Regions from separate parts of the Citrobacter europaeus genome, predicted to be linked through region 2. Evidence: predicted binding sites of a transcription regulator. Region 2 holds the regulator's gene; the other holds the start of a gene.
What was found. Region 2 encodes CRP, which controls carbon source genes, mostly activating them, when cyclic AMP is high. Its sites were predicted from a motif close to ATGTGANNNNNNTCACAT; they were not measured.
Positions count from the first base shown of each region.

Region 1: WHR59_RS07845 (mannitol dehydrogenase family protein) is a predicted target of CRP. The motif match lies at 2,515-2,532, and genes of this name have one in related genera.

Region 1 is NZ_CP148084.1:1,714,100-1,721,378, reverse strand. It holds gene WHR59_RS07855 (PLP-dependent aminotransferase family protein) at 1-1,186, shown strand, start outside; gene uxuA (mannonate dehydratase) at 1,229-2,419, opposite strand; gene WHR59_RS07845 (mannitol dehydrogenase family protein) at 2,622-4,088, shown strand; gene WHR59_RS07840 (CobW family GTP-binding protein) at 4,208-5,194, shown strand; gene WHR59_RS07835 (phosphatase PAP2 family protein) at 5,223-5,942, shown strand; gene mepS (bifunctional murein DD-endopeptidase/murein LD-carboxypeptidase) at 6,356-6,925, shown strand; gene WHR59_RS07825 (cyclic di-GMP phosphodiesterase) at 7,099-7,279, shown strand, end outside.
Region 2 is NZ_CP148084.1:389,727-397,005, forward strand. It holds gene pabA (aminodeoxychorismate synthase component 2) at 24-587, shown strand; gene argD (bifunctional acetylornithine/succinyldiaminopimelate transaminase) at 673-1,890, shown strand; gene WHR59_RS01815 (YccS/YhfK family putative transporter) at 1,981-4,068, opposite strand; gene crp (cAMP-activated global transcriptional regulator CRP) at 4,120-4,752, opposite strand; gene WHR59_RS01825 (OsmC family protein) at 5,061-5,465, shown strand; gene WHR59_RS01830 (phosphoribulokinase) at 5,534-6,403, opposite strand; gene WHR59_RS01835 (YheU family protein) at 6,457-6,675, opposite strand; partial or broken gene WHR59_RS01840 (hydrolase) at 6,672-7,279, opposite strand, start outside.

The sequences.
Region 1 (7,279 bases), 1.3 Mb from region 2:
GCCAGTAACACCCAAAGCAGCCGGGGTCTCTACCGATGTTTACGCAGAGCCTGGGCGGGAGTGTTACTGCCGGATGGGCGTCCCCGATCCCAATGCTTTTCCCTGGGCCAGTTGGCGAAAATGGAATAACGCGCCAAGCGTACTTAAAGAACAATTGCTTACCCGGTATCATTCACCAAACGGATTATTTTCACTGCGTGAACAACTGGTCAGATACCTTAATTTATCTCGTGGCATTAATACCCGGGCAGAGAACATCATTATTACCAACGGGATCCAGGAAGGATTGTCGCTGTTGAGTCAGATATTTATTATTCATCATGCCGTCAGCCAGCAAAAAAAAAGCCACGTTGTGACCGAATCCCCTTGTTATTCTGGCGCATGGCATCTGTTTAATTATTACGGCGCAAACATTACGTCAATTGCCGTAGATAACCACGGACTGCAAACAGATAATTTACCTGAATATGAAACTCAGCTTTGCTATGTGACGCCGGCCCACCAGTATCCGATGGGGAGCGTACTTTCGCTGGAGCGCCGTCAGGCATTATTAACGTGGGCACAGCGCGTCGGCGCTTATATCATAGAAGACGACTACGACGCTGTTTTTACCTATGGCGAGAATCACCTTCCTGCGCTGAAAGCCATGGATTATCACAACCGGGTTATCTACATGGGGACATTTTCTAAAACGCTGGGACCGGGGGCGCGTCTTGGCTACCTCATTTGCCCTGATGAATTGCTCCCGGCGGTACAGAATATGAAAGCGCTCAATAACAACGGCAGTCAGTGGTTGTTGCAGCAATTTTTAGCCGAATTAATGCAAAACCAGGTGTTTTATACGCATATCAGCAAGCTGGCCAGCAGCTATGCGGCGCGCCTCAACCAGTTACGCGATGGCCTTTCCGCGCGGTTTCCCACAGGGAAAATCGCTGGCGCAACGGCGGGTCTGCATCTCTCGTTACGCGTTGAAAGACACCCCGATACGATAGCCAGGCTGCAACAACGCTGCCTGCAGGCTGGGATCCGGTTTGACACTCTGGCGGATATAGAAAATGGGTCAGAAACCGCATGGCGTAAGGAGAACAGCGACGTGGTGATGTTTTTTGGCTTTGGCGGGTTGCAGATACAGCAGATTAATAGGGTACTGTCGGTACTGGAGCAGGCGCTGACGCAGCCTTGCTGAATAACAGGGATCGCGCCGGTGGCGCAATCCCTGTGGTAAGTCTTACAGCAGATCGCGGAACTGAGTTTGTTTCAGCGCCAGCTCAACGCCGCGAACTTCCGCCAGCCCTTTCAGACGACCAATTGCGGAGTAGCCGGGATTGGTTTTCTTGTGCAGATCGTCAAGCATCTGGTGTCCGTGATCCGGACGCATCGGGATAGGACGCAAATCACCCGCCTTTTTACGCCGCTGTTCTTCACTCAGGATGGCAGCGACCACCGATACCATATCCACATCGCCTTGCAGGTGCGCACCTTCGTGGAAGGTTTTCGGGTTATCTTCACGGCAGGTGGAGCGCAGATGCGTGAAGTGGATTCGATCGCCAAAGGTTTCGATCATTTTCACCAGATCGTTATCAGCACGCACGCCGTAAGAGCCGGTGCACATGGTGAAACCATTATTGATGCTGTCGACGGTTTCTTTCAGCCACTGCATATCTTCGATAGTCGAAACAATGCGCGGCAGGCCAAGGATCGGACGCGGCGGATCGTCAGGATGCACAGCCAGGCGCACGCCCACTTCTTCTGCCACTGGCACGATCGCCCGCAGGAATACCGCCATATTATCGCGCAGATCGTCTTTACTGATGCCGTCATATTCAGCGAGGCGCGCACGGAATTGATCCAGCGTATAGCCCTCTTCCGCGCCGGGCAGTCCGGCAATGATATTGCGGGTTAGCTTTTCAATTGCGGCATCGCTCATGGCATTGAAGTAGTCCAGCGCCTGACGTTGTTCTTCTGCGGTGTAATCCGCTTCAGCTCCCGGGCGTTGCAAAATATGCAGTTCGAAGGCCGCAAAAGCAATCTGGTCAAAACGTAGCGCTTTGGAGCCGTCTGGCAACTGATATTCCAGGTCAGTACGCGTCCAGTCGAGGATCGGCATGAAGTTATAGCACACAGTATCAATGCCGCAGGTCGCCAGATTGCGGATACTCTGCTGATAGTTGGCAATCCATGTTTGGTACTGGCCTGAACGCGTTTTGATATCTTCGTGAACAGGAATACTTTCCACCACCGACCAGGTCAGCCCTTTTTCAGCCAGAATGGCCTGACGCTGTTGAATCTCTTCTACCGGCCACACTTCACCGTTAGGAATATGGTGCAAGGCAGTCACAACACCCGTTGCGCCAGCCTGACGCACATCATCAAGCGATACCGGATCGTTAGGTCCGTACCAACGCCAGGTTTGTTCCATTGCTTCACCTCACAAGTTGTTATACCAAATTAAACTACCTGAATGATGACTACCATACAGGCATCCCATGGATGATCAACAGATGGCCGGTCATTGATTGATCCAGCTCACATTCCCCTGATAAATGAGGCACACCAATTCAATTTGCTGTCATATAACTTTATACTGCCATTGTTAATTAATGGTTAATCAGGTGTATTAAATGAAAACTATTGCCTCAGCGCCACTGGCGGAAAATGTCATGATGCCGCAGTACGACCGCCAGCAATTAAAAACGCGGATTGTGCATTTTGGTTTCGGTGCTTTTCATCGCGCCCATCAGGCGTTATTAACCGACAGGGTGCTGAACGCGCAGGGTGGAGACTGGGGAATTTGCGAGATCAGCCTGTTCAGCGGCGATCGGCTGATGCGTCAGCTTCGCGAACAGGACCATTTATTTACCGTGTTAGAAAAAGGAGCAAACGGCAATCAGCCCATCGTCATCGGCGCCGTTAACGAGTGTCTGAACGCCACGCTGGATTCGCTGGCGGCCATTATTGAAAAATTCTGCGAGCCTCAGGTGGCGATTGTCTCGTTAACTATCACCGAAAAAGGCTACTGTATCGATCCGGCGACGGGATCGTTGGATCTCTCTAATCCGCGAATTATTCACGATATGCAGACGCCGGCTGAACCGCACTCCGCGCCCGGAATAATTGTAGAAGCGCTGCACCGCCGACGTGAACGCGGGCTGCAACCATTTACCGTCCTCTCCTGCGATAACATCCCGGACAATGGCCATGTGGTAAAAAATGCCGTACTGGGAATGGCGGAAAAACGCTCACCTGAGCTGGCGCACTGGATCCAGGAGCACGTCAGTTTTCCGGGAACCATGGTGGACAGGATTGTTCCCGCCGCCACCGACGAGTCGCTGGCTGAAATCGCCCACGAGCTGGGTGTTGCCGATCCTTGCGCAATCAGTTGCGAACCGTTTATCCAATGGGTGATTGAAGACAACTTTGTGTGTGGTCGTCCGCAATGGGAAACCGCGGGTGTCCAGATGGTCGAAAACGTGTTGCCGTGGGAACAAATGAAACTGCGGATGCTGAACGGTAGCCATTCGTTCCTTGCTTATCTCGGCTATCTGGCCGGATTCCAGCACATCAGCGACTGTATGCAGGACAGCGCATTTCGTGAAGCCGCTTACCGGCTGATGCTCAATGAACAGGCCCCCACGCTGCAAATTACCGATGTGGATTTAGACCAGTATGCTTTAAGCCTGCTGGAACGCTTTGCCAACCCGGCGCTGAAACACAAAACCTGGCAAATAGCGATGGATGGTAGCCAGAAATTACCCCAGCGCATGCTGGAAGGGATCCGCGTACATTTAGCACGTCAAAGCGAGTGGCCGCTGCTGGCGCTCGGCGTCGCAGGCTGGATGCGCTACGTGAGCGGCGTGGATGATTCAGGCACTGCGATTGATATTCGTGACCCGTTAAGTGAGAAAATTGCCGCTCTGGTTAAACAGAGCACTGAATCAGAACGCGTCAGCGCCCTGCTTTCACTGCATGAGATTTTCGCCGCCGATCTCGTACAGAATCCGCAGTTTGTCGCGGCCATTCAGCAGGCCTGGCAGCGTATTGCCCAATACGGCGCGCATCAGGCTGTCATTGAAACGTTAAAAAATTAACGATTTCTGCCATTAAGCAGGACGAAGCACGTCTTCGTCCTCCCACCCCTTCTCTTTTTCCCCGTTTTTCGCCAGGATTGTTAAATGCCATTACGGTAATTTATGATTCTGGAGTAAATGTGACTAAAACCAATCTCATCACTGGTTTTCTCGGCAGTGGCAAAACCACCTCTATTCTTCATCTATTGGCGAACAAAGATCCCGCAGAGAAGTGGGCCGTGCTGGTCAATGAGTTTGGCGAAGTAGGCATCGATGGCGCACTGCTGGCCGACAGCGGCGCACTGCTAAAAGAGATCCCCGGCGGCTGTATGTGCTGCGTTAACGGTCTGCCAATGCAGGTAGGCCTTAATACGCTGCTGCGTCAGGGAAAACCCGACCGTCTGCTGATTGAACCCACCGGCCTCGGACATCCCAAACAGATTCTGGATTTACTCACCGCGCCGGTTTACGAGCCGTGGATCGACTTGCGCGCAACTCTCTGTATCCTTGACCCCCGCCTGTTGCTGGATGAAAAAAGCGTCGCCAATGACAATTTCCGCGATCAGCTGGCCGCCGCCGATATCATTGTTGCCAACAAAGCCGACCGGGCCACGATGGAAAGCGAAAATGCCCTGCAAAGCTGGTGGCAACACTACGGCGGCAATCGCCAGTTGGTTCATGCCGACCATGGGAAAATTGACGGGCAGCTACTGGATTTACCCCGACTCAACCTTGCGGAGCTTCCGACAAGCGCGGAGCATAATCATCGTCATGCCGACAAAAAGGGGCTGGCGGCGTTGAGTCTTCCGGCGCAGCAGCGCTGGCGGCGCAGCCTGAACAGCGGTCAGGGCCATCAGGCCTGCGGCTGGATTTTTGACGCCGATACGGTATTCGATACCATCGGTCTGCTGGAGTGGTCGCGTCTTGCTCCTGTTGGGCGCGTGAAAGGTGTAATGCGTATAAAAGAGGGACTGGTGCGCATTAACCGCCAGGGAGACGACTGGCACATTGAGACGCAAAACGTCGCGCCGCCGGATAGTCGTATTGAACTCATCTCTGATACCGAGACCGACTGGAATGCGTTACAGAGCGCATTGTTGAGACTTCGTTTAGACGCCAGCGCGTAAGGTTGCCTTCGTTTTATAGCAATGGTAAATGACGATGAAAACCCGATACCCTCTTATCCTCCTGCTTAATATCGCGGGCCTGGCGCTGTTTCTTTCCTGGTATCTTCCTGCCGGGCATGGGATCTGGTCTTCAATAGATACGGGCGTTTTCCGCTTCTTTAATCAGAAGCTGGTGGAAAGCCCGCTATTCTTATGGATTGTTGCTATTACCAATAACCGGGCATTTGATGGCTGCTCATTGCTGGCAATGGGCGCATTGATGCTGCATTTTTGGCTGAAAGAGACGTCGGAAGGTCGCCGACGCATTGTCGCTATTGGTCTGGTTATGCTGCTCACCGCAGTGGTATTAAATCAGTTAGGTCAGGCGCTTATTCCGGTTAAACGCGCCAGCCCCACTCTGATGCTGGATAATATTTACCGCGTCAGCGAACTGCTGCATATTCCGACCAAAGATGCGTCCAGAGACAGTTTCCCCGGCGATCACGGTATGATGCTGCTTATTTTTTCCGCATTTATGCTGCGTTATTTCGGAAAAACCGCCGGAATAATCGGCCTTATTATTGCTGTGGTTTTTGCCTTCCCGCGCGTAATGATTGGTGCTCACTGGCTCACCGATATCTTGATCGGTTCCATGACGGTCGTCCTGATTGGTCTGCCCTGGTGGCTAATGACGCCTTTAAGCGACCGATTAGTGACTCTGTTTGCGAATTACCTGCCGGGCAAAAACAAACAATTTTTAAACAAATAACGCAGAGTAATTAACATCATCAGAGATACTTCTGATTCCCTGATGATGCTTACTGATATTTCATCATTGTGGCTGTCATTCTCCTGTCATCTTATTCACGTTAAAAATGAGTAAGTTGCGTCTTTTTTATCCCAATTGTTCTTAATTTATACAATACCGATTATTCACTTTCTGTATCAATTTTTCTTATAAGAAATCACGTAAAATCACTCGCAATGACCGGAACGATCGGGTAATCTCGAACTCGTTTTGCCTCGCGGGATAATTATTCTCTTTATGAATAAATTTGTGCGTTCTGCCACAGATTTGACCTTAAAGAATTGTCTCATCGTGCGAGGGTAATTAGTCTCGTCACGTTTGGCATTTTTTATAACGATATTTATCGTTAAGGACTTCAAGGGAAAACAAACAAAATGGTCAAATCTCAACCGATTTTGAGATATATCTTGCGGGGCATACCCGCGATAGCAGTTGCGGTTCTGCTTTCTGCATGTAGCACAACGAACACCGCCAGGAATATGCATTCTGAGACGCATGCTGTGGGCAATGGAGATAACTCTTCACTGCAAGCCTCTCAGGATGAATTTGAAAATATGGTGCGTAATATCGATGTTAAATCACGTATTATGGACCAGTATGCTGACTGGAAAGGCGTGCGTTACCGCCTTGGCGGCAGCACCAAAAAAGGTATTGATTGTTCAAGCTTCGTACAACGTACGTTCCGTGAGCAATTTGGTTTAGAGCTTCCTCGCTCAACCTACGAACAACAGGAAACGGGTAAATCCGTTTCGCGCACTAACCTGCGCACAGGCGATCTGGTTCTATTCCGTGCTGGTTCCACCGGCCGTCACGTCGGTATTTATATCGGCAACAACCAGTTCGTACATGCCTCGACCAGCAGTGGCGTTATCATTTCCAGCATGAACGAACCTTACTGGAAAAAACGTTACAACGAAGCTCGCCGGGTCCTGAGCCGCAGTTAATTTCGTTTGGCAGCTATCCCTTGGCTATCCTGATGAGACATATTGAAAAGCACTGCTTCGGCGGTGCTTTTTTTTTGGCTTCGCCTCGTGACTAAGAAAAATCTCACAAGGTGAGTCATTTCAGGTTATATTCATACAGAATAAGCGCTTAACTCAGGTAAACATAAGGAACTATGTTCAGACGCTCCTCTTCATCCGGTCGGAAAATCCTGCTTTCCTGTATGTTAACGGGGCTTATCGTCGCGCTCCTTGTGAGTACCCTGCAATTTTTCGTGACCTGGCATAAACGAGACGTTAAGTACGACACGCTCCTTACCGATATCCAGAATTATGTCAGTAGCTACTTTGCCGATC
Region 2 (7,279 bases):
GGTTCTTATGTACCGGAGCCGCCATGATCCTGCTTATTGATAACTATGATTCTTTTACCTGGAACCTGTACCAATACTTCTGCGAACTGGGCGCTGATGTCCTTGTCAGGCGTAACGACGAGCTGACGCTGGCGCAAATCGATGCGTTGAGCCCGCAAAAAATCGTGATTTCCCCAGGACCCTGCACGCCGGATGACGCCGGTATCTCGCTGGATGTAATTCGCCATTTCGCGGGCAACATCCCTCTGCTGGGCGTGTGTCTCGGTCACCAGGCGATGGCGCAGGCCTTTGGCGCGAGCGTGGTTCGGGCGGCAAAAGTGATGCACGGTAAAACCTCGCCGATTACGCATAACGGGCAGGGCGTTTTTCAGGGACTCGCCAACCCATTAACGGTGACGCGCTACCATTCTCTGGTGGTTGCCCCCGAAACGCTTCCTGACTGCTTTGAAGTGACGGCCTGGAGTGAAACGCAGGAGATTATGGGCATTCGTCACCGTGAGTGGGATATGGAAGGGGTGCAGTTTCACCCGGAGAGTATTCTCAGCGAACAGGGGCATCAGCTGCTGGCTAATTTCCTCAATCGCTGAATTGTGGTTGCTATTCAGTGATTTTTTATTCATATTTTGTGATTATAATTTCACTAGCATTTCTGCTTAACAGGGTGGTAATGACATGGCAACTGAACAAACTGCTATTACACGCGCGACATTCGATGAAGTGATTCTGCCGATTTATGCACCGGCTGAGTTTATCCCGGTAAAAGGAAAAGGGAGTCGAGTCTGGGATCAACAGGGCAAAGAGTATGTTGATTTCGCGGGCGGCATTGCAGTTACCGCGCTAGGGCATTGCCATCCGGCACTGGTTGAGGCGTTAAAAACCCAGGGGGAAACCCTGTGGCATACCAGCAACGTTTTCACCAATGAACCTGCGCTGCGTTTAGGCCGTAAAATCATTGATGCGTCCTTCGCCGAGCGCGTGCTGTTCATGAATTCAGGTACGGAAGCCAACGAAACCGCCTTTAAGCTGGCGCGCCACTATGCCTGTGTGCGTCATAGCCCGTTCAAAACCAAAATCATTGCCTTCCATAATGCGTTTCACGGCCGTTCGCTGTTTACCGTTTCTGTTGGCGGGCAGCCGAAATACTCCGACGGCTTTGGACCAAAGCCGGCAGATATCATCCATGTCCCGTTTAACGATCTGCATGCGGTAAAAGCGGTGATGGACGATCACACCTGCGCGGTGGTGGTTGAGCCAATTCAGGGAGAAGGCGGCGTCACTGCGGCTACGCCGGAATTCCTGCAAGGTTTGCGCGAACTCTGTGACCAGCACCAGGCGCTGTTGGTATTTGATGAAGTGCAGAGCGGGATGGGGCGTACCGGCGATTTGTTTGCCTATATGCACTACGGCGTGACGCCGGATATCCTCACCAGCGCGAAGGCGCTCGGCGGCGGTTTCCCGGTGAGCGCGGTGCTGACCACTCAGGAGATTGCCTCCGCGTTCCACGTGGGGTCGCACGGTTCCACGTACGGCGGTAACCCGCTGGCCTGCGCGGTAGCGGGTGCAGCGTTTGATATCATCAACACGCCGGAAGTGCTGGGAGGCATTCAGGCCAAACGTCAGACGTTTGTCCAGCATTTGCACAAGATTGATCAACAGTTCGACATTTTCAGCGATATTCGCGGGATGGGGCTGCTGATTGGCGCCGAGTTGAAGCCGCAGTTTAAAGGCCGGGCGCGCGATTTCCTCTATGCCGCCGCGCACGAAGGGGTGATGGTGCTGAACGCCGGGCCGGACGTAATGCGTTTCGCGCCGTCGCTGGTGGTAGAGCAGGCGGATATCGATGAAGGGATGCAGCGTTTCGCGCAGGCTGTCGCGAAGGTGGTGGGCTGATTGCCGGATGGCGGCGCGAGCGCCTTATCCGGCCTACAGGGTAAGGTGTGATTCGTAGGCCGGATAAGCGTAGCGCATCCGGCAAATCTTTTAACCCTTCATGTCCCGTAGTCGGCGGCTCAGCCAGATCCCGTGGTGCGGTCGCTGACGCCATGCTACCGACGAAATGGTATGCATGGTGTTCAGATGCCCAAGAACCCGTTGCAGATGCTGCTCAAGAGTGCTTAACGGACCGTGGGACAGCATCTCCGGCGCTTCGAGAATATTCACATCGCCCGAGCTTCCCGGTCCGTCATACTCCAGCCGCTGCTGACAGCGCTGAAGCGCAATTTCACAGGATTCCAGATACCGCTGCGCCAAATCCGGCGTCAGCATCGTATGTTCCCTTGCCAGCGTGGTCATCGCGTTAATGTGTTCGACGATGAACTGGCTGTGCGTGACCCACAGTTTCATGTCCGCAAGGTAGTGCGAGTTGAATCCTGGCTCCTGCATCGCCTGGTTCAGTGAGTTGAACAGCGTGTTCTGCGCCTGGTTAACCCGCATGCGTTGATACGCCAGCGGCGTGGCCTGCGGATCGTTGCTGAGGATCAGGCGAATGGCCTCCTGGTCGGCTTCTAACGCGTCGTGGGCGTTCTTACGCAACAGACCGCTCTGCCACTGTGGCCACAGCCAGAGCGTGCCGCCAAAGGCGATTAGGCAGCCAATGATCGTATCGACAAACCGCGGCACGATAAACTGTTCCCCGTTCAGCGTCAGCAGTTGCAGGGTGTAAACTGCCGTGACCGTAAAGCCGACGGTAGCCCAGCCGTAATTTTTACGGATGATCAGATAGCTCACCAGGGTTATCAGCAGCATGGCTGCCAGCGTGAAACCTTCCGGAATATGAAAGTGCAGCGTGACGCCGGCAATCACCAGCCCAACGAGCGTACCGACCGACCGATGTAAGATGCGTACCCGGGTCGCCCCGTAGCCATTTTGCGTGACGAACAGAATAGTCATTAAAATCCAGTAGGGCTTTGGCAGGTGTAAGGCGCTGCCCATCAGGCTGGCGATACTCAACATAACGCAGATGCGTCCGGCATTGCGCAGCGCTGGAGATTTCAACGACAGATAGTTTTTCAGGGCTGGGATCAACGGCAACCGACGCTGCTTGTCAGCCATCAAGTCACGGGCATACAACGGGCGCTGGGTGCGTAGCACGCGGGCAATACGGCTAAAGTGCCAGTAGCAAAATTGTCCCACCGGGTTGTCCGGATGCTGCCTGGCGATTTTCTCCAGTGTGCCAATCTGTTTTTCCATCGAGAAACGGGTCGGCAAACGGTGATACAAAATATCATCGGCCAGTACCCGAAGGCGTTCGGCTACGGTACGCGCATTCCAGCGAATCACCTGCTCCGCATGGCTACGCTCGACCAGCTTTTGCACCTCTTCCGGCTGGTGGAGGCTAACGGAAATATGCTCTTGTAAATCGAGCGCCTCCTGAAAGGCACGCAGCAGGCGCTTGTAATCGTTGTTGCGATGCGCCGACAGCATATGCATTTGCTGATAACACTGGGTAATCAGATCCACTGCCTTTTGTTGGCGAACCAGCAGGGGAGGCAGCGCTTTTTCTGGGTCGGCATGCTGGGTCAGCATGCTGTACTTAGTTTCACAGTAATCGGCTAATTCACGATACAACAGGCTGAGCGATTCACGGAGCGGCTGTTCGCGCCACATCCAAAACCAGAACCAGTTGAACAGGCCATACCATAACGTGCCCAGCGCGTAGATCAGCAGCGGCTCCCAGACGGGCATGTTGCCGGCCAGGCTTAGCGTGAAAATCGCTGCGATAAGTGAGGCAGGCAATAGTCGCGCATGCAAAGGGCTCAACTCGGCGGTTACACCAAGAATTAGCGTCAGGCCGGTGAGGATAAGCGGCAGTGGTATATCTTTTGCCAGCAGTAATTGCATGATCAAACTGCATCCGGCAAACAAAGACGCGCCAATAGCTAAACGTTTGAAAAAGCGCTTATGCGGGGTATCAAGACCGGCAATGTTGCAGCAGGCAGGGACCAGGGAGAAGAGGAGGCCCAGATGAAGCTGACCGATGATCAGACCAACAGCCACAGGTAAACATAGCACCAGCGTCTGCCGTAGTGCGTAGTTGATCTCTGGGTGGTATATCAGTCTTCGCCACATCGGTGCAAACAAAAGTGGCGCATTACTGGGTAACGCGCCACTTCGATGGGGTTAACGGGTGCCGTAGACGACGATAGTCTTACCGTGTGCGGAGATCAGGTTCTGATCTTCCAGCATCTTCAGAATACGGCCGACGGTCTCACGGGAGCAGCCAACGATCTGGCCGATTTCCTGACGGGTGATTTTAATCTGCATGCCGTCCGGGTGGGTCATCGCATCAGGCTGTTTCGCCAGATTCAGCAGAGTCTGCGCGATACGACCAGTTACGTCGAGGAAGGCGAGGTTGCCGACTTTTTCAGACGTGACCTGCAGACGACGAGCCATCTGAGAAGACAGGCGCATCAGAATATCCGGGTTGACCTGGATTAATTGGCGAAATTTTTTGTAGGAAATTTCAGCGACTTCACATGCGGTTTTGGCACGTACCCAGGCGCTACGTTCCTGACCTTCTTCGAAGAGGCCTAATTCACCAATAAAATCGCCCTGATTCAGATAAGAAAGGATCATTTCTTTCCCTTCTTCATCTTTGATCAGCACTGCCACTGAGCCTTTAACGATGTAATACAACGTTTCCGCTTTTTCACCCTGGTGAATCAGCGTGCTCTTCGATGGGTACTTATGAATATGGCAATGAGACAAGAACCATTCGAGAGTCGGGTCTGTTTGCGGTTTGCCAAGCACCATGCGCGGTTATCCTCTGTTATAAGCTGTCTCCAGAGCCAGAAAACGACGCTGCCTCTGGGTTTGCAAAAATGTGCTTCCCGCTACCTGGGAAGGGGGCTACTAAAAATATACTGCAGCCTGTAATGTGATGTCCTCTGCATACATGCAGTACGTCAATGTATTACTGTAGCATCCCGACTGTTTTAGCATAGCTTTCGCCGTGTGTCTCCTGGTGTCTCGCTTCAGCATGACGCAGGTCGCCTTCCATTGCGAGAATTGTTATGTGCGCGTAATCTGTCAGGAAAATTGAAACATTGGAGTTACGAAATATGCAAGCGCGTGTAAAGTGGGTTGAAGGGTTAACCTTCCTCGGTGAGTCCGCCTCTGGCCACCAAATTCTGATGGACGGTAACTCCGGTGATAAAGCGCCGAGCCCGATGGAAATGGTATTAATGGCGGCGGGCGGTTGTAGCGCAATTGATGTGGTATCGATCCTGCAAAAGGGTCGTCAGGATGTGACCAACTGCGAAGTGAAACTGACCTCAGAGCGTCGTGATGAAGCGCCGCGCCTGTTTACCCACATCAACCTGCATTTCATCGTAACGGGTAACGATCTGAAAGATGCATCAGTCTCACGCGCAGTCGACCTTTCAGCGGAAAAATATTGCTCCGTGGCACTGATGCTGGAAAAGGCGGTGAACATTACCCACTCCTATGAAGTGGTTGCCGCGTAATCCCTGACGCCGGATAATGTTGATTCGTAGGCCCGATAAGCGAAGCGCCATCGGGCACTTTCCACGCCTCACCCTATCTTTTTGCCTTCCATCAGTCGCTGGACCAGCGGCAGCATAATCAATTCCATCGCCAGGCCCATCTTGCCGCCCGGCACGACCAATGTATTGATGTGGGAAATGAATGAGCCCTGCAGCATGGCCAGTAGCCACGGGAAGTCGATCCCTTCCAGGTTACGAAAATGAATCACGACAAAGCTTTCATCCAGAGACGGGATACTCTTGGCGGCAAAGGGGTTAGAGGTATCGACGGTCGGTACGCGCTGGAAGTTAATATGCGTCCGGGAGAACTGCGGCGTGATGTAATTGATGTAATCGTCCATTGATCGCACCACCGAGTCCATCACCGCTTCACGCGAGTGTCCACGCTCGCTGGTATCGCGAGTCAGTTTCTGGATCCATTCCAGGTTTACGATCGGCACCACGCCAACCAGCAGATCGACATGTTGGGCCACGTTTTGCTGTGGGGTGACGACGCCGCCGTGCAGTCCTTCATAAAACAGGACATCCGTCGGTTCAGGCAGCGGCTGCCAGGGCGTGAAAGTCCCTGGCACCTGGTTCCACGGTACGGCCTCATCGTAAGTGTGCAGATATTTTCGCGACTGGCCTTTGCCCGTCTGACCGTATTCGATGAAAGTTTGTTCCAGCAGACCGAAGTCATTAGCTTCGGGGCCGAAATAGCTGATATGCCGCCCGGCATCGCGCGCTTTGCGAATCGCCATGTCCATTTCCGGACGGGTATAGCGATGAAAACTGTCACCTTCCACCTCGGCGGCACGCAGATTTAACTGCGCGAAAATTTTACGAAACGCGAGGCTGGTGGTGGTGGTCCCCGCGCCGCTGGATCCTGTTACCGCAATCACCGGATGTTTGGCAGACATAACAACTCCATGAAATGGTTATAATTATAGTAAAGTCGGCCGGCGGCTACGGATTACTCGTGAATCTGCTTCCTCGGCATAATATTGACCGTTTCATGCAGTTCAGACCACACCAGCACGGCTTCACCTGATTGTAGTTGGCGTTTGACGTCGGCGACTTTTTGTTCGAGCGAACGTTCATGTTCACCATAATCGGTGCCTTCACGCAAGACAAAGCTTTCAATCAGATTGTCCAGCGCGTCCGGGGAGATATCTTGCCAGGGGATGATCATGATGAGACCTCCAGATACGTTGTCAGCCAGTCGGGGATTCTGGATTCCAGCCACATCTCAGGATGGCGTACCGTGCCGCCAATGAATCCGACGTGGCCACCGTGTTCAGTCAACTGATACTCCACCTGCGAAGGCAGGTTTTCCGGTTTCGGGATCACGTGATGATCCATAAACGGATCGTCCTTGGCATGGATAATCAGCGTGGGTTTGGCGATCTGGTTGAGCAACGGCATGGCGCTACACTGACGATAATAGTCTATAGCATCGGCGAAACCGTGGATTTTGGCGGTGATCAGATCGTCAAAATCGCGAATGCGACGCAGAGATTTCAATTGGGACAGACTTACCGGCAGCGAGCCTGGATAGGCCTCAAGCTTACGCGAGGCATTGGCTTTCAACAGATTGAGCAGGTAGCGCTGATAGACCCGAGAGAATCCCTTGTCCATATGGTAACTACAGGCTTCCAGCACGAAAGGCGCGGAGACGATAACGGCGGCATCAATTGGAATCTCGTTGCCTTCTTTGGCCAGCAGGCAGGCCAGCATGTTGCCACCGAGCGAATAGCCCACCGCTGCGGTCGGCACGCGACCGAACTCACGCTCCA